2 regions of the Virgibacillus kekensis genome follow, and region 2 is predicted to be linked to the other one. Evidence: a T-box and tRNA genes for the amino acid it is inferred to sense, from the RefSeq annotation. Region 2 holds a T-box; the other holds one or more tRNA genes.
What was found. The T-box of region 2 lies ahead of tyrS (tyrosine--tRNA ligase). A T-box ahead of a tRNA ligase gene usually reads a tRNA of that ligase, here a tRNA-Tyr.
Positions count from the first base shown of each region.

Region 1: it encodes a tRNA-Tyr, which carries the amino acid that the T-box ahead of tyrS (tyrosine--tRNA ligase) is inferred to sense. The anticodon was not compared.

Region 1 is NZ_JBHSFU010000009.1:123,188-132,294, reverse strand. Features, by position in the region: rRNA gene rrf (5S ribosomal RNA) at 1-40, shown strand, start outside; tRNA gene ACFO3D_RS15630 (tRNA-Asn) at 131-205, shown strand; tRNA gene ACFO3D_RS15625 (tRNA-Thr) at 210-282, shown strand; gene ACFO3D_RS15620 (hypothetical protein) at 367-537, shown strand; gene ACFO3D_RS15615 (hypothetical protein) at 761-1,138, opposite strand; gene ACFO3D_RS15610 (hypothetical protein) at 1,249-1,446, opposite strand; gene ACFO3D_RS15605 (YwaF family protein) at 2,185-2,913, opposite strand; tRNA gene ACFO3D_RS15600 (tRNA-Glu) at 3,086-3,160, shown strand; tRNA gene ACFO3D_RS15595 (tRNA-Val) at 3,169-3,244, shown strand; tRNA gene ACFO3D_RS15590 (tRNA-Thr) at 3,248-3,323, shown strand; tRNA gene ACFO3D_RS15585 (tRNA-Tyr) at 3,366-3,450, shown strand; tRNA gene ACFO3D_RS15580 (tRNA-Gln) at 3,458-3,529, shown strand; tRNA gene ACFO3D_RS15575 (tRNA-Lys) at 3,733-3,805, shown strand; gene ACFO3D_RS15570 (hydroxymethylglutaryl-CoA reductase, degradative) at 4,007-5,296, shown strand; gene mvk (mevalonate kinase) at 5,293-6,258, shown strand; gene mvaD (diphosphomevalonate decarboxylase) at 6,277-7,254, shown strand; gene ACFO3D_RS15555 (phosphomevalonate kinase) at 7,268-8,383, shown strand; gene rocF (arginase) at 8,584-9,107, shown strand, end outside.
Region 2 is NZ_JBHSFU010000001.1:128,375-137,481, forward strand. Features, by position in the region: gene refZ (forespore capture DNA-binding protein RefZ) at 75-689, opposite strand; gene ACFO3D_RS00650 (GAF domain-containing protein) at 809-1,297, shown strand; gene ACFO3D_RS00655 (diguanylate cyclase domain-containing protein) at 1,408-3,291, opposite strand; gene rpsD (30S ribosomal protein S4) at 3,634-4,236, shown strand; gene tyrS (tyrosine--tRNA ligase) at 4,882-6,153, opposite strand; T-box leader at 6,209-6,412, opposite strand; gene ACFO3D_RS00670 (transglycosylase domain-containing protein) at 6,532-9,107, shown strand, end outside.

The DNA.
Region 1 (9,107 bases), on a different contig from region 2:
GTTGGGGCTTTGCCCCTGCGAGAGTAGGACGCTGCCAGGCATTTTTTGTATAGTTTTTTAACTTTATATGTATTATAATATAGACGAGTTCAAGACCATGTTGGTCGGTTGTATTAAATAATATTAATATTCCACAGTAGCTCAGCGGTAGAGCAATCGGCTGTTAACCGATCGGTCGTAGGTTCGATTCCTACCTGTGGAGCCATTTTGCTTCCATAGCTCAGTCGGTAGAGCACCACCATGGTAAGGTGGGGGTCAGCGGTTCAAGTCCGCTTGGAAGCTCTCTAAAAACGTTTAAATCTCTGCCGATTTAAACGTTTTTTTGTGTACTAATATAAAATTATTCGGATGGGTGGCCATTATTAGATGGGAAACGGAATTTCCTTGGTGATTGTATTTGCATTTATTGTTACAGTAGCTGAGCTTCTAGTATCGTATTTTCTAATAAAAAAATATAAAAGAGGCATCTGGCAGTCGTTGTATATTTCGTTGCCTGTGATTGTTATAGTATGGGTAGTAGCATTGACAAATTCATAAGCGCAGCGAGAAAGAGGCATCCACTAATTGTAAGTAGTTCTGAAACCGTGGAGAAAACTAAAAAAACAGGCGAAATAGCATACTAAAACACATTATGTTTATCACCATAAATAACAAACAAAAACGCTTGGATAGGTAATGTCCAAGCGTCCTTTTTTCATATTGCCTTGTTAAACGAACGCACCCAATAGTTTAAGTACAATACTTCACAAGCAATGAATATCTACACTTTCCAATCCGTCGGGATTTTCACCATTACATATTTTCCTGTCCACATTTCTGTAGTTACAATTAGTGTTTTATCATCTTTTTTAAAAAAATAGCCACTACCCTCTTGTTTTTGAAATTCCCAGCCATTTCCCCTAATCGTGTTCTTTAAATTCTCGTGTGATTTCCCTTGTTCCATTAGTGTAATATACCACTCATAACCATTTTCTTCAGTTATTTTAACTATATCTTCTGCTGAGTCATTCAATGATTCTAATACTTCTTTTTTACTCACTGATTCAATTGGTAATGGAGGATAATAGAATTTACTATTAAATGTCATTATACTTATAATCAGAATTAACCTGCCAATAATTATTAACCCTCTCTTCATCTAACCCCACCACCAAAAAAATCTTTATTTATTGTAAAAATACTCCATTCTTACAAAAACCCCTTGTTACACTAAAGTACCCTTTAATTGAAGTGTCGGGTGCTAATTTTCTAATTATCCTTAGGTTCATTTATACTGCTAGCAACTACCAATGAAATACCTATTACAAAAACCAGGAGAACAAGGCTAACAGAAATTCCAGATAAACTAGAGTTGTTTACTTTGGCTATTTGTACGATAATAGCACCTGTAAGTAATGACAAACAAACCATCAAAATCCCTGATATTATGTATACTAATTTCCCCACAATATTCCCCCCCTCATTGGTCTACTCTCGTTAGTGGATAAACAATTGTTTTTCTTGAACAATCGCACCCGTTGAGTTTAATAAGAATCTCGCTTTTATCACACGCATTATCCTAACTATTCAGACAATTCTATACAATATACCATATATATGTTATACTAATATATAAACAATACAATTGTTGGGAACCTTTTGACTTTCCTTAGTCTTCTTCCATCATTAAGGAGGAGACACTAAAATGTCGAAAGAAAGTCTAATAAAAATGCTTGAAACTCTTTGTCAGTACAACAATGCATACATTTAGCTCTAATGAACAACCAGTAATGACAGTACGATGCTTAAAACATACAAGGACTATAGAGATAACCAATCTTAAAAATAATACGGTCAAATTATTTGATAATATTGAAGAATCAGCGGAAGCCCTACAACTTTTAATAAATGAAAATACGATTGCTTAAACCTCTTACTCTTAAGAGGTTTTTTGTTACTCGTTTTTTGTCAAATGCCACATAAAAGTTCTCATGCTCATCTTAAACTCCTCGTTAATTGAAGAACATAATATTCAAAATCTTAATCATAACAACTACATGCTTGGTTTATAAGAATCAACATAGCAAATAGCATACCGATTAACACAGTAAAATACACTTTGACAACAACTATTGTCAATCTGCTTTGGTCTGCTAATTAGTATGCTAAATCATATGTTTCTCCACCGAAACGGAACTACTTACACTAAGTGGATGCTCTTTTAAAGTTAGCGAAAAGCCTGTATATCTGCTGCTGAGCTGTAAATACAACCAATCCAAGTACACAGAGATTAAAATAGTACCAAAACCCATTACCAAGCATATCAAGAGGTGTGGAGGCAGTAGGGGTATGGGATAGATATAAGTAGTTGGACTCCAGGCAAGGATTTATGAAAACCCCGATTATAAATGCGTAAACCAGCAGGTATCCATACGTTTCCAGCATAGATTTCAGGGTTATTTTGGCGGAACTTGTAGAAACAAGGAAAATACCGGTCCATGAAATAGCGATATGGTGGACAAAAAACTTCCAGAAACGAAAATGTGGATAATCATAGGGAAGTTCAGGAGTCACGACTGCCAGAAAAGCGGGTATCAGACCAATAAAAAATGAGATCTGTACTAACCTCTTATTGTAAGTCGCCAACGTTATGGCCCCGGTTATCCCGGCTACACCACAGAGATGCAGCGGCATGTGATCCCTTAGACTCCATATTCCTGTAACCCCTGTCCAAGTCTGGTATGAAACTTCGGAAAGAATGAGCAGGCTGAACAGGGTCCAGCGGATAATAGTAAAAGGAGTTCTTTTACTGCGGATTTTTTTTAGAAAGATAAAGAACAATAGAAGTCCCAAAAAGTAAATCATTAACATTGTCAGATGACTGGTTCCAAATGTAATGAAAGGATCACCACCTAATTCAAGCCAGTTACCCATAAAATCCCCCTTAAAAAGTGCTTATCTATGTCTATTCTTCATTATATGTGTTAGGAAGCTATTTGAAAATATAGAATTTAATATTTCTCTTTACAAAGATAGCAATCCTGTATATAATAAAAATCGTTGGTTTTTGACAAAGATTTTTTCGTATTATAAAATCCATTACTATGGCCCGTTGGTCAAGTGGTTAAGACACCGCCCTTTCACGGCGGTAACACGGGTTCGAATCCCGTACGGGTCACCACTTACTTTGGAGGATTAGCTCAGCTGGGAGAGCACCTGCCTTACAAGCAGGGGGTCGCAGGTTCGAGCCCTGCATCCTCCACCATGTGCCGGTCTAGCTCAATTGGCAGAGCAACTGACTTGTAATCAGTAGGTTGGGGGTTCAATTCCTCTGGCCGGCACCATTTTTTATGTATAATTAAATAAAAGATAGTTACAATAGTTACGGAGGGGTAGCGAAGTGGCTAAACGCGGCGGACTGTAAATCCGCTCCCTCAGGGTTCGGCAGTTCGAATCTGCCCCCCTCCACCATAATTATTGGGCTATAGCCAAGCGGTAAGGCAACGGGTTTTGGTCCCGTGATTCCCAGGTTCGAATCCTGGTAGCCCAGCCTTTTTTTATTTTAAGGGAATTTTTACATATTTAAAATGGACGAGCACCAAGGGATTCACCCGCATAATAAGAACACTTTACATCATGAGCCATTAGCTTGCCGCGAACATCCTGGAAATTACTGCTATGTGCAGGCATGCGAGGAGTTATCACGACGAGCACCAATGGACGCAATCGCTTAATCAGAACACTTTACATTATGAGCCATTAGCTCAGCTGGCAGAGCATCTGACTTTTAATCAGAGGGTCGGAGGTTCGAATCCTCCATGGCTCATCTTTTATACGAAAAAACTCTAGCGTAAAAACAGCATAAATATTATAATAGCAGATAAACAAGGTCGTTATGAGTGATAAACAACCTTGTTTATTTGCATTTTAGGCTGTTTTTTTACATAATAGATACAGCTATTTTATTTATTGACAATACAAGACTTATTTACATATATAAATAATGTTCACAAAAGGATGAGACGTTATGGAAACTTCGAGAATTCCTGGCTTTTATAAAATGGGTGTTGATGAACGCAGAGAGCTTTTGACTAAAATGGAATCCTTTACTGAGGAAGAAAAGGAATATTTATTTTCAAAAGAACCGCTGGGCACAGATACAGCTGACAAAATGATTGAAAATGTAATTGGGACATTTCCGCTTCCACTCGGACTAGGATTGAACTTTCAAGTGAACGGGAAAGACTATGTAGTGCCAATGGCAATTGAAGAGCCATCCGTTGTGGCGTCAGCCAGCTACATTGCCAAAATAGTCCGGAATGCAGGTGGCTTTACTACAGAGGCAACCGATCGGGTTATGATTGGCCAGATTCAGGTAGTCGGCTGTCCGGATTTTGAGGCTGCCAAAGAGGCTGTTCTAAAAGAAAAAGATTCCCTCATAGAAGATGCAAATGCTTCTTACCCGAGTCTTGTCGCCAGGGGTGGCGGAGCAGAGGATTTGGAAGTCCGTATATTGAATGAAGAGTCAGATTCAATATACGGTAAAATGCTCATCCTTCACATTTATATCAATACGTGCGATGCAATGGGGGCAAATATTATAAATACAATCGCCGAGTCACTTGCTCCTACTGTGGAAAAGCTGACTAAAGGTAAAGTGTATCTGCGGATTTTGTCTAATTATGCTGATCGATGCCTTGCAAGAGCAAGTTGTGTAATTCCACCGCATTTGCTGGAATCTAAAGGGTATACCGGTGAGGAAGTACGTGATGGGGTTATCCATGCGTATGAATTTGCCGCATCAGATCCATATCGCGCGGTAACGCATAATAAAGGTATCATGAATGGAATTGATCCTATCGTAATTGCGACTGGGAATGACTGGCGTGCCGTGGAAGCAGCAGCGCATGCACATGCTGCTAGAGACGGAAAGTATGGTTCCATGACTAAATGGTCGAAAGATGAGGAAGGAAATCTAGTCGGCGAACTAGAGCTTCCTATGTCGGTTGGTACTGTCGGAGGATCAATCCGCGTCCATCCCATCGCGAAAATCGCGCATAAAATCTTAGATGTTGAATCAGCACAGGAGCTTGCCCAGGTAATTGTGGCAGTGGGACTTGCCCAAAACCTTGGGGCATTGAAAGCTTTAGCTACTGATGGTATCCAAAAAGGCCATATGGCATTACATTCTCGTTCTGTTGCTATTGCAGCAGGAGCTACTGGGGAGATGATTGATATCATTGCTGAACGTTTAATTGATGAAAAGGAAATCCGTGTCGGAAAAGCTAAAGAATTGGTGGAAGAATATACAAAATGAGTGCAGAAAAAGCAACAACTTCAGAACAAACAGCTATCGGTATAGCTCATAGTAAACTAATTCTGATTGGGGAGCATGCAGTTGTACACGGACAACCTGCTATCGCACTTCCCTTTCCGCTCGTAGGAGTAGAGTCTGTAATTGACTACGTACCGGGGGCTGTTAAAATCGACAGCACATTTTATCATGGCCCACTCGATTCTGTACCGGAATCGTTAGAAGGGCTTGCTAACTGTATAAAAGCAACCTTGAAGCATCTTAAAATGCCCTGTGAAGATTTGCTGATCCGGATTAAATCATCCATACCACCCGGCAAAGGTCTTGGCTCAAGTGCATCCGTAGCTATTGCAGTAGTCCGATCATTGTTTGCCTATAATAATCAGGAATATACCGAGAACGACCTGCTTAATCTGGCAAACATTTCGGAAACATACGCGCATGGTGTGCCAAGCGGTATTGACACACTTACCATAACATCAGATTTTCCAGTATGGTTTGAGAAAGAACAGCCGGTTGATTATATTGAACCAAACGGGGATTTTTACTTTATTGTGGCTGATTCCGGACGGATGGGAGATACGCGTTCTGCGGTTGAATCGGTTGCCAGTCTTTTTAAATCAGCACCGAAACGGATACATTCCAAGCTGGAACGGATTGGGGAGCTGACCCATAAAGCGAGACATGCGCTTGAAAGTGCAAGCAAACATCTGCTGGGTCAGATGTTGAATGAGGCACAAAAAGAACTCGAAGCTCTGGGTGTGAGTGATGCAGGACTAAACAGGCTTATATATTTTGCCCGCCAGGAAGGTGCCCTTGGCGCTAAATTGACTGGTGGCGGAAACGGCGGGTGCATTATTGCACTTGCCCGTAATGAGGTACATTCCAGACAACTTACCGAGAAACTTAAAAAATTTGGGGCGCATGCTGTTTGGTCATTTGTTCTCAGAAAAAAACCAGAGTAAGCACAAAGGAGATACACAATGAAGGCTACAGCTAAAGCCCATACGAATATTGCCCTGATAAAATATTGGGGAAAACGGGACGAATCGTTAATTCTGCCGATGAATAACAGCCTATCTGTGACGTTGGATGGCTTTTATACCGAAACAACGGTGGAATTCCAAACAGAATTGGAACAGGATAGTTTTATCCTGGATGGAAAGGTAGTCACCGGCAAAGAGTATGACCGGGTTACTGCATTTCTTGACCGTATTCGGAAGTACGCTGGAAAACCGGATTTGTATGCTAACGTCGAATCAACCAACCATGTGCCCACAGCGGCTGGCTTTGCGTCTTCTGCCTCAGGATTCGCAGCGCTGGCCGCTAGTGCTGTAAAAGCACTGGGTCTTAAAATAAGTAAAGAACAATTATCCATTCTGACTAGGCAGGGATCCGGTTCTGCCTGCAGATCGGTATTTGGCGGATTTGTGGAATGGGAAAAAGGTTCACTTGAAGACGGATCGGATTCTTATGCTGTTCAAGTAGCGCCTGCTGAACATTGGGATATCCGTGTGGCTGCTGTAGTCCTTTCTTCCAAAGAAAAGAAGGTCCTGAGCAGGGAAGGGATGAAACGAACAGTTGAAACTTCTCCCTTTTACTCAAGTTGGGTGGAAAGCATCCCACATGACCTGGATAATATTAAGCAGGGTATCCGTACCAAGGACTTTAAGAAAGTCGGCGAAATTGCCGAGGCAAACTGTCTTAAAATGCATGCAACGACGCTGGCAGCTAATCCTCCGTTCACATACTGGCATGATACAACGATGGCAGTTATGCGTAAGGTACAGGACTTGAGAGACAAAGGCATACCTGCATACTTTACGATTGATGCAGGACCAAATGTTAAGGTTCTTTATCAGCCTGAGAATGAGGAAACAATACAGACTACACTCCAAGAGATACCTGGTGTCAATGATGTGATCGTGAGCCGCACCGGTCAGGGAGTATCCTATATCTAGGAGTTGACACGTTTTGACAAATACATCAATGACCGTACGTGTGCCGGGTAAATTAATGATCGCCGGAGAATTTGCTGTCTTGGAGCCGTACCAGGAATCAGTCGTCATGGCGGTTGACCGTTATGTCTACGCGAAATTGGAAGACAGCAATAAGAATTACCTATCGTTGAAGGCATTCCATCTAAACAATCTTGAATGGTCATATGACGGGGAAGAAGTAGTTATCAAGACAGAAGATGCCCGGACCACCTTTGTACGGAATGCTATGTCGACGGTCTTGGCATATTTGAATGAAAAAGGCCACTCACCGAACAACTTTCACTTATCTATCCGTAGTGAGCTGGATGATGTGGAGTCTGGCAGAAAATATGGATTAGGGTCGAGTGCGGCAGTTGTTACTGCAGTGGTTTCCGCTATTCTTAAAAGATTTTTACCTGAAGAAGCTTCGTCTAACCTTATCTTTAAACTGGCAGCTATTTCTCATGTTAAAACCCAGGGGAGTGGGTCAGGTGCGGATGTTGCGGCATCATCCTATGGAGGGTTTCTTAGATATTCTTCGTTTCAAGCAGATTGGCTGCTGCAGGAATACAAGCGTTCGGAAACTGTTTCTGAACTGCTAGTTGGTGACTGGCCTTATTTGTCCCTTGAACCGATAACGTTACCAGAAGATGTAATTATGTGTATTGGTTGGACAGGAAATCCTGCTTCGACCAGTGAATTAATTGGTAACATTAAAAAACTTAAACTAGATAACGAAGCGTTATACAAAAAATTTATGGTAGACAGTAAGGATGCAGTAAGAAAGTTCCTTGAGGGAACATCCGATTATAATGTCCCTCGAATGCTTGATGGAATTAAACAAAACAGGAGAGCAATTACCAAGCTAGGGCAGGATGCAGGAACAAATTTGGAGACCCCATTACTGAAGAAGCTAAGTGACCTTGGCGAACAGTACGGTGGCGCCGGAAAGCTTTCTGGTGCCGGCGGCGGGGATTGCGGAATCGCCTTTATGCCATCTCGAGAACAGGCTGATAAGCTGATGGAAGCATGGGAGCAGGTAGGGATAAAACCATTGCATATCACCACCGCCGAGTTAGGCGCAATGGAATATAACAAGCAGGATGACTGAATTCAGTGCATCCTGCTTTTTTTATTAATCTCTTTATTTTTTATTTTAAATAGGTCATCCCACCACCCGTATCTTAACCCTAGAACATGATCATGCCGGAGTTTCAATCTAACCCTGGAGTGTATATATATACATATTTCTGTGCGGTTGAGTCATTGTCCTTTTTTTGGCTAGAATAGTATGTAGAGGAGGCACGAATAATGAATAAAAATATGTCAATTATTGGTGTTCCAATGGATTTGGGACAAAGCCGTCGCGGGGTCGATATGGGTCCGAGCGCGATTCGATATGCTGGTCTTTTAGAGAAACTGGAAGGACTGGATTATAATGTTGATGATCTGGGGGATGTACCAATATCCCGTCCGGACAGCAGGCATGAACGTCAGGATGGGGATCTGCGGAACTTGAAGCAGGTTGCGGATGCCAGTCTGAAGCTTGCAGAAATGGTCGATCAAGAAGTATCCGATAAGCGGTTCCCACTAGTTCTGGGCGGGGATCACAGTATTGCCATAGGGAGTCTTGCTGGTATATCAAAACACTACGAGAACCTGGGAGTTATCTGGTATGACGCCCATGGAGACCTAAATTCCGCCGAAACTTCTCCATCGGGGAATATTCATGGCATGCCACTAGCGGTTAGTCTTGGGATTGGACATGAGCGGCTGACAAATATTCATGGCTACTCTCCTAAAATTAAACCGGAGAACATCGTTATCATTGGAGC
Region 2 (9,107 bases):
GACCAATTGACAAATTTTTTGTCCAGAAACAGAAAAAGGCGGTGTGACTCGCCCACATCTTGCAATAAATTATTTTATTCCTCGTTCTGCTGTACAATATAATCCAGCCAATCCGCGATTGACTTTGCGTAATTCTTTGCAAACTGGTTATGCGAATAATCACCAACAACTTGATTTTTCCATTCATTCTGCAAAATGTAAGGAGTTATAAGCATCCCTTTTAACTGCATAAGTAAAAACTGACTTTGCTGGTTATACTTTTTGTTTTTTGAAAAAATCGCTGAAAAAGTGTTGCTGATAAAGTAATTCTCCTTGGCAAGGTATGTAACGGTCATTTCCCTGACAAAGATAGAATCCAGTGAAAGTTCCCGGTGGACAAAACATGTAAATTGATGATTACTTTGTTTGTACTGTATAATAGCCTCAACCATTTTTTTCAGACGATCAAGTGGAGAAGCGGATTCATTTTCAGCGATTGATGTTTCAATGGCCTTCAGATATGCTTCATAGTATTGCGTTACCGCATGTTCAAGAAGACCCTGCTTGCTTTTAAAATAATAGCTTATTAGTGAAACATTGACTGTCGCTTTATCTGCAATATCCCTGACCGAGGTTCCATGAAAACCATTCTGGAAAAATAAAGATGATGCTGCATCAATCACCTTTTGTTTTGTTGGATTCTTTTTCATATGTATTCTCAACTCCTTACATCTCAATTACGACAAAGTGGGGACGAATCCTTCATTTTTCGCTCGACAAATATTTCTGGATATTGTCGAAATAACAACTGCCTGAGAGGAAAATGTATATGTTTCAGACTACATCGTATTCCGGTGACAAAGTCAAAGATTATGAACTGTTGATTAAACAATTGTCCGCACTATCAGAGGACGAAAAAGACCATATTGCAGTCCTGTCAAATGCCTCCGCATTGCTGAACCAATTTCTGGAAGAAGTGAACTGGGTTGGGTTTTATTTGTGGAAAGACGATGAATTAGTACTTGGACCATTTCAGGGATTGCCTGCCTGCATACGAATTGGATACGGTAAAGGCGTATGCGGTACGGCAATTAAAGAACTGAAGACCCAGCGTGTGGATGATGTAATGGCTTTCCCTGGCCACATTGCCTGTGACAGTGCAAGCAGGTCGGAGATTGTTGTTCCACTGATCGTTGATGATGCAATTTATGGTGTGCTTGACATTGACAGCCCGGTCACAGACAGGTTTGATGAAATAGACCAATCTTACCTGGAAAAATTTGCTGATACCCTGGTTAACTTTCTTAAAAACTCCTGACATTCGTCTCGTCTACAACGAGCGTGGAAGTTTTTCTTATACTATCTACCTACCGTATAAACTTTTAAATACTGTTCGTTTAAAAAATAACTGTATCGTGGCTGATTACGTCAATCAGCCACATCTACAGATTTTTTCGGTCGCCCCTTTTCTCTCACTACACAGTTCTTTCCAATACTTTTTGCTTCGTATAACGCTTTATCAGCCCGAAGGAAGACTTCACTCGCAGAATCGTTGGCTTTATCCGTCCAGGATGCAACTCCACATGACATCGTTATAGATGGCTCGGTAAAATTTGCTGCCTGCCGGCGGATAGCACCTGCCAGTTTTAATCCATCCTCGATATCAGCATCAGGCAGATAAACAGCCAACTCTTCACCACCCCACCTGGCTGCTATATCCCTCATACCCAGATGGTCACGAATAATATCCGCCACCTGGACTATCACTTCATCTCCAATATAATGTCCATATGTATCATTGATTTTTTTAAAGTCATCAATATCGAAGAGGATCAGTGTGCCTTTTTCTTCATTTTCCATGTGGAGTTTTAGCATTTCATCCAAATAGTTTCTTGAATATAGCTTTGTTAGATAATCAGTTTTTACAGCCATCTCTAATTTATTCCGTAATACGGCGTTGGTAAGTGCTAGTGTCGAATGCTGGACCAGTGATTGGATTAGCTTGAAAGAATCAAATGAAAAATAATATTTTTCCTCACTCATAATTACGGTTACACCGTGAACAATATCTGACTGAACCATCGGGACTGCGATGACAGATCTGTATGGGACAAATAAGTCAGTCGCATTAAAATCTCCACTAAGTACTGGTTCCCGATCTGCCCTAACTCTCTCGAAAATGGAAGCTGCAAACATTTTTCCTTCACTGGTTTTAAAATAATTTGTACTTCCAGTTAAAATATCATATTCCTCACGATCTCCATCTTTCAAATAAACAACGCCAACCTGGGTTGCGCCACAAGCATTCATAATCTGGTGTCTGACTGTCATTATGATATCATTCAACCGCAAATTGGAGTTCAATTTATGTGTTGCTTCGTTCAGCAATTTTAAGTCTTCAACAAGGTGGTTGGAATGCTGATACAGTGTCACGTTTTCAAACGCGGCACCGGCCGTTTCTGAGAATTTGGTTATAAAACTGATCTCCTCCTGAGGAAATCCGATTTCATGCGGAGTAATTACCTGAAGCACTCCATAAATACCCTGCTTTCCTTTTAAAGGAGCATATAGACAAGTGTTCTTTTCTTTTATTCGGTCTTCAAGCTGTACCTCACCAGTTAAAAATGCTTGGGTACTAACCATTTTTGTTGCATCATCACTATACTCGATTGTTTTCACCGGAAGAGCTTCAGTGGAATCATAGTCTTGTGAAAGTAATATATAATAGGAAAAGTTCGGGTATAATTCCTGAAGCCCCTGTACAATTTCGGCTAAAATTTCCTCCTTCCGTGTCATGGAATAGAGACGCGATGACATATCAAACAAGAATTTATTCCGTTGCTCACTTGTCTTACTTTGTCTGTAATAGTTAACCAGTTTCAGTAGTTGTTCCGTCTCGTGCTTTATAATAGCGATACTATCCATGTGAAATAGACTGCGATTATCATCAACAGTCAAAAACAAAAGGCATGCAGGCTTATATTTTGGATATAAAGGTATAATGACAGATTCCCGGGAATCACTACTATTTTGAAAAGCGACTTTACCGTCTGCTACTGATTCTGTATTACTCCAGATGTAGGGCGGTGTCAGGATATTTTGAAGAGACGCATGATGAGAGGCAGTGCCGAGTTCATATTGGTCTGTCCAATCATTGTAAACATAGATTGCCGTATTGGAAGTATTCAGGACTACCTGCAGGCGGTCAACTATCGCCTGTAGTAAGGTTCCGTGTGAATAATACGCAATATCAGCAATCAACTCAAAATAGACATCTCTTATTTTTTCTTTTAAAGTAAGCCGTGAATCCATTTCCATCACCCATCATTAGAACAAGTATTTTTATTATTCATTATATCGGAAAGAAACAGGGTTTCCTATACTGATTCGTAAAAATATCCCCTATCTATAGTTTATTTTTGGAAATTAGCTTATTTTGTTGACTTAAGCCGTCATAACTTATATACTATTCTTTGTGTAAAATAAAAAGGTAGCTTACGTGAACCTGCGTTTGTGTCATTTTGTTCCTCCAATAAGAGGTGTATCGTGTAACTCTCTGCTGCTGGAGCGATGGTACATGAAAACAAAATGTATGGCGAGTTGGAACACACTGTCTTATTTTATGCAAATATAATATAAAGGAGGAAATGTCCCATGGCACGATATACTGGATCAGTATGGAAAAAATCACGTCGTCTTGGCATTTCATTAACTGGAACTGGTAAGGAACTGGATAAGCGTCCTTACGCTCCTGGTCAGCACGGACCAAACCAACGTAAAAAAATCTCTGAGTATGGTCTTCAGCAACAGGAGAAACAAAAACTTCGCTTCATGTACGGATTGAACGAGCGTCAGTTCCGTAATATTTTCACTGAAGCAGGAAACATGAAAGGTATTCATGGTGAAAACTTCATGATCCTTCTTGAATCCCGTCTTGATAACCTTGTTTATCGTCTTGGTCTTGCACGTACACGCAGACAAGCACGTCAGCTTGTTAACCACGGCCACGTGACTGTAGATGGCAAGCGCGTTGATATTCCATCATACCGTCTTAAGCCAGGTCAGGTTATTGGTCTTCGTGAAAAATCCCAAAACCTTGACATCGTGAAAGAAGCCATCGAAGTGAATAACTTCGTACCGGAATATCTTTCATTTAATGCAGATAACCTGGAAGGAAGCTACACTCGTTACCCTGAGCGTTCTGAACTTCCAGCAGAAATCAACGAAGCACTTATCGTTGAATTCTACTCTCGTTAATCTTTCTTGTTTAAAGGTTGACACACGAATATCCCTTGAAATGTTGTTATATCAACGTTTCAGGGGATATTTTTTAGTCTAGTGAGTAAGTTCAATCAAGATAAACCCATATCAGAAAACGATATAAAACTTACCACTGCCAAACTCCTCTGTTTTAACATTTAAATTCATTTAATCTCACTAATACAGTTTTTCATAAAGACTATAATGATTTTTTCCCATGGAACTTCAACCTCATATTTATGATTGATCCTAACCATTGTGGGTGAGGTGAGGTTAAAGGGTGCGAGTGCCGGAGTTTGATCGGTTTTCGCCGGTGTTCACAATTAGTTTGCTCGAGTTTCACAATTTTTGCGTCGAAGTTCACCATTTGTTGTTTCCTAATGAGCAGAATTTTCACTTGTAAAACTTAATAGAAAGAGGTGTGTTTAATTGTTTGTCAAACCTATAAAAATCCCGATTCATATTCTTCAAACTGTGGCTTTTTAAAGCAGGGTCCCATCACATCCTCCTGACAAGGAAAGAACGGCTACGCAAAAACCCCTCCTCCACATCATTCGTCCACACCTTATTCCTCAAAAAATTAAAAAGACCGCCCCAGATATGAGACGGTCTTATATTCTGTAAAAATTTCATACGATAAAATTATTTAAATCTTATTAGGAAGTACTTCTTCTTCCCGCGACGAATAATGGTAAATCTGTCTTCAATTCGGTCATCTGAACCTACATTATATTGCAGGTCCTGCTGCCGTTCACCATTAATGTAAATTGCCCCGTTCTTGATGTCTTCCCTCGCCTGTCGCTTTGATGAGGAAATTGATGCGTTAACTAAAAGATCGATTAGTCCAATATCCTCTTTAGTAGTTTCATAAGTTGGAACATCTCTAAAACCTTGTTCAATATCATTTCCAGATAAGTCCTTCAAATCCCCACTAAACAGAGACGCGGTAATCTTTTGTGCCTGCTCCAGTGCTTCCTGGCTGTGAACCGTGCGTGTCATTTCTTCTGCAAGTCTTTTCTGTGCTACCCGGTTTTCCGGACGGGTATCGACTTCATCCTGCAACTGATCCAATTCTTCCTGATCAAGAAATGTAAAGTAGTATAAGAACTTCATAACATCACGGTCATCTGTATTTATCCAGAACTGGTAAAATTCGTACGGAGTAGTTTTAACAGGATCAAGCCATACTGCTCCACCTGCCGTCTTACCAAATTTAGTTCCATCTGCTTTTGTGATCAGTGGCACGGTTAATCCGTAAGCCTTTGCTTCTTCTCCCACATCTTCACGGGAACGCCGGATTAGTTCCATCCCGGCAGTTATATTACCCCATTGGTCACTGCCGCCAATTTGCAGGGTACAGTTTTCCTGTTCGTACAACTTTAAAAAATCCAGTGACTGCAGAATCATGTAACTAAATTCGGTGTAGGAAATACCCTGTTCAATTCTGGCAGAGACTGATTCTTTCCCAAGCATATAATTAATCCCAAAATGTTTTCCTGCATCACGCAGAAAATCAATCACGGTCATGCTTGCAAGCCAGTCATGGTTGTTACGTGCAACAGCGGCGTTGGAGCCAGTATCAAAATTAAGAAGTTTTGCAAGCTGTTCCTTAATCCTGTCACTGTACCCTTTTACGACGTTTGCTTCGTTAAGCGACCTTTCATCTGAACGACCGCTTGGATCCCCAATCATCCCTGTGCCCCCACCAATCAGTGCTATAGGACGGTGTCCTGCCTTTTGGAACCGCTTCAGCATCGTTATTGGCAGCAAGTGTCCAATATGCAGACTGTCAGCAGTTGGGTCAAAACCGCAGTACAGTGTGACCTGATTCTCCGCAAGGTGTTTTTCCAGCCCTTCCCTGTCAGTGGTCTGTTGAATTAAATTGCGTTTCTCTAAATCCTTTAAAATATCCAACCTGTTCACTCTCCAATCATAAATTGAAATCAAAAAAACCCGCCCCTAAAAATATAAAAGGGACGAGTTTTGACTCGCGGTACCACCCTTGTTGCACATCCGTGCCACTTTGGGATTGTTAACGGTGATGTCACCGTCTTCTCGGGTGAGAAGATGCTCCAGACTGTAATTCGCCTGCAAATGTTTACTGACTTTCACCTGCCGTCAGCTCTCTGGAAAAGGGATTTGCAAAACTACTCCGGTCCTTCAATGCCTGTAAACTATATTCTCTCTATTCATACCATATAAGTATTTATAAAGCAATATATTTATCTAATTTAATATACACCTTACTAGCCTATTATGCTATAATAGTGTTTGAATTTAGGAGGTCTTATTTTGGATTATAAACAATTATTTCAAAAATATACAGAGAAGGTCAAGACACTTTGGACAACTGGGAGAATACAAAAGGTTTCCAGGATATCCTATGATGTGGCCTGGAATATTATCTTGTTCTTCATAGTTGTAGGTCTTGTTGGTTTCTTCTTCGCCGGTGGGGTCGGAGCAGGCTACTTTGCTTCACTTGTAAAAGACGAACCGGTTCGAAGCTATGCAAGCATGGAAAAAGATATTTACAATTATGAGGAAACGTCCAAGCTATATTTTGCCGGGGAGAAATATATCGGCAATGTCCGGTCTGACATACATAGAGAGGAAGTCTCACTGGAGAATGTCTCTGAAACACTGCGGAATGCGGTAATAGCTACAGAAGATGAATATTTTGAAGAACATAAAGGTATTGTTCCAAAGGCAATTGTCCGTGCGGTGATGCAGGAAGTTACAAACGCTTCGGTCAAAACCGGCGGAAGTACACTTACCCAGCAGTTGATCAAAAACCAAATTCTGACGAACGAAGTCTCTTTTGAACGAAAAGCTAAAGAAATTCTTCTTGCATTAAGGTTGGAACGCTTTTTTGACAAAGATGAGATTCTCGAAGCATATCTAAACGTTGTGCCATACGGAAGGGATGCATCCGGCGGCAATATTGCCGGAATCCAGACAGCGGCACAGGGAATTTTCGGTATTGATGCCTCAAAAGTGAATTTACCGCAGGCTGCATATCTTGCAGGGTTGCCACAGAGCCCATTCGCTTATACACCATTCACAAACGACGGTGGTTTGAAAGATAAAGCAGGACTGCAACCGGGAATTAATCGAATGAAGTCAGTGCTCACCCGTATGTATGAAGCTGAGTACATTACCAAAAAACAATATGAATCAGCAATGAAATATAATATTGTGAAGGATTTCACCGAGGATTCTAAATCACCAATCGAAAAATATCCGTACCTTACGTTTGAAGTCGAAAAGCGGGCAAAAGAACTTATTCTGAAACAGCTTGCTAAGGAAGACGGATATACAATGGAAGACTTGAACAAAGACGAAAAACTTATGGAAGAGTATGAGATTCTTGCTGACCGTGCTCTACGGAAAAATGGCTACCAAATCCATACAACCATTGATAAAAAGACACATGATAAATTTAAAGAAATTGTAGCTAAGTACAAGTACTACGGACCAAACTGGAGTGGCTATATCACCAATTCAGAAGGTGAAAGAGTCAAGATTAATCAGCCAATGGAAACCGGCGGAATACTCATGGAAAATAGCACAGGAAGAATTATTAGCTTTGTAGGAGGAAGAGAATATACTTCTGAAGACCAGCTAAACTATGCGACATCCACCACCCGCTCAAACGGTAGTACGATGAAGCCGATTCTTACCTATGCTCCCGCAATGGAAAAGGGGGCTGTGCAACCTGGAACTCCGGTGCCAGACTTTAGAATGACATTTTCAACCCCAGCCGGAAGCTATACACCTGGAAACTATGCAGGTGGTTATCATGGCTTGGTATCAGCTCGTAAGGCATTGGAAAATTCGTATAATATCCCTGCTATCTATGTTTACAGCCAAATATTGGGACAAAATCCTGTAAACGAGTTCCTAAGACCAATGGGTATATCAACTCTTGGAGATAACGAATATGCCAATCTATCACTTGGTATTGGGGGAACAACAAATGGTGTAACCATTGAAGAAAATGTTAATGCATACACCACTTTTGGAAATAACGGTAAATTTGTCGACGCTTATATGATTGAAAAAATCACTACTGCCGACGGGGAAACACTCTATCAGCATGAGAGCAAACCTGTTGAGGTTTTCTCACCGCAGACAACATACCTTACAATTGATATGATGCGTGATGTAATCGACAGTGGTACAGCTGCCTACGTGAACTCCCAACTGAAATACAGTGGTGTGGATTGGGCAGGTAAAACCGGAACATCCCAGAACTGGAAAGATACCTGGTTTGTTGCAACGAATCCTAATGTAACTTTTGGAACATGGATGGGGTATAGAATTCCACAATCCATAAAATGTTCCAGCTGTTCGCTAGGCTACAGTAACCGGAATGTTAAGCTGTGGGCTGAACTTATAAACGCTGCTTCAGATATTAATCCGAAGCTGGTTGCACCGGCAAATAACTTCGAACGTCCAGGTGGGATTGTGTCCAGAAGTTATTGTGCAATCTCAGGAATGCTTCCATCTGATTTATGTCGGGAAGCTGGATTGGTAAAAACAGACATATTCAATGCAAAATATGTTCCAACCAAGAAAGATGACAGTCTGATAAGAGGCACATACGTTATGGTCGACGGAAAGGCGGTCATAGCTGGAGAAAACACACCGAAAGAATTCACCCAGGGTGATGGATTGACATTTAACCCTGAATTCCTGAAACGGAAGGGCTATGATAAGCTTGATGATCTGACCGATCTCTTCCCTCGTACCAATCGGGAATTATGGGAAAAGATTAGCTTACCATCGTCCGAAATAAGCAGTGATACAATAAATGATGATGGCAAGAAGCCTGCTGCCCCTACTTCTGTTTCAGGATCAGGAAGTAA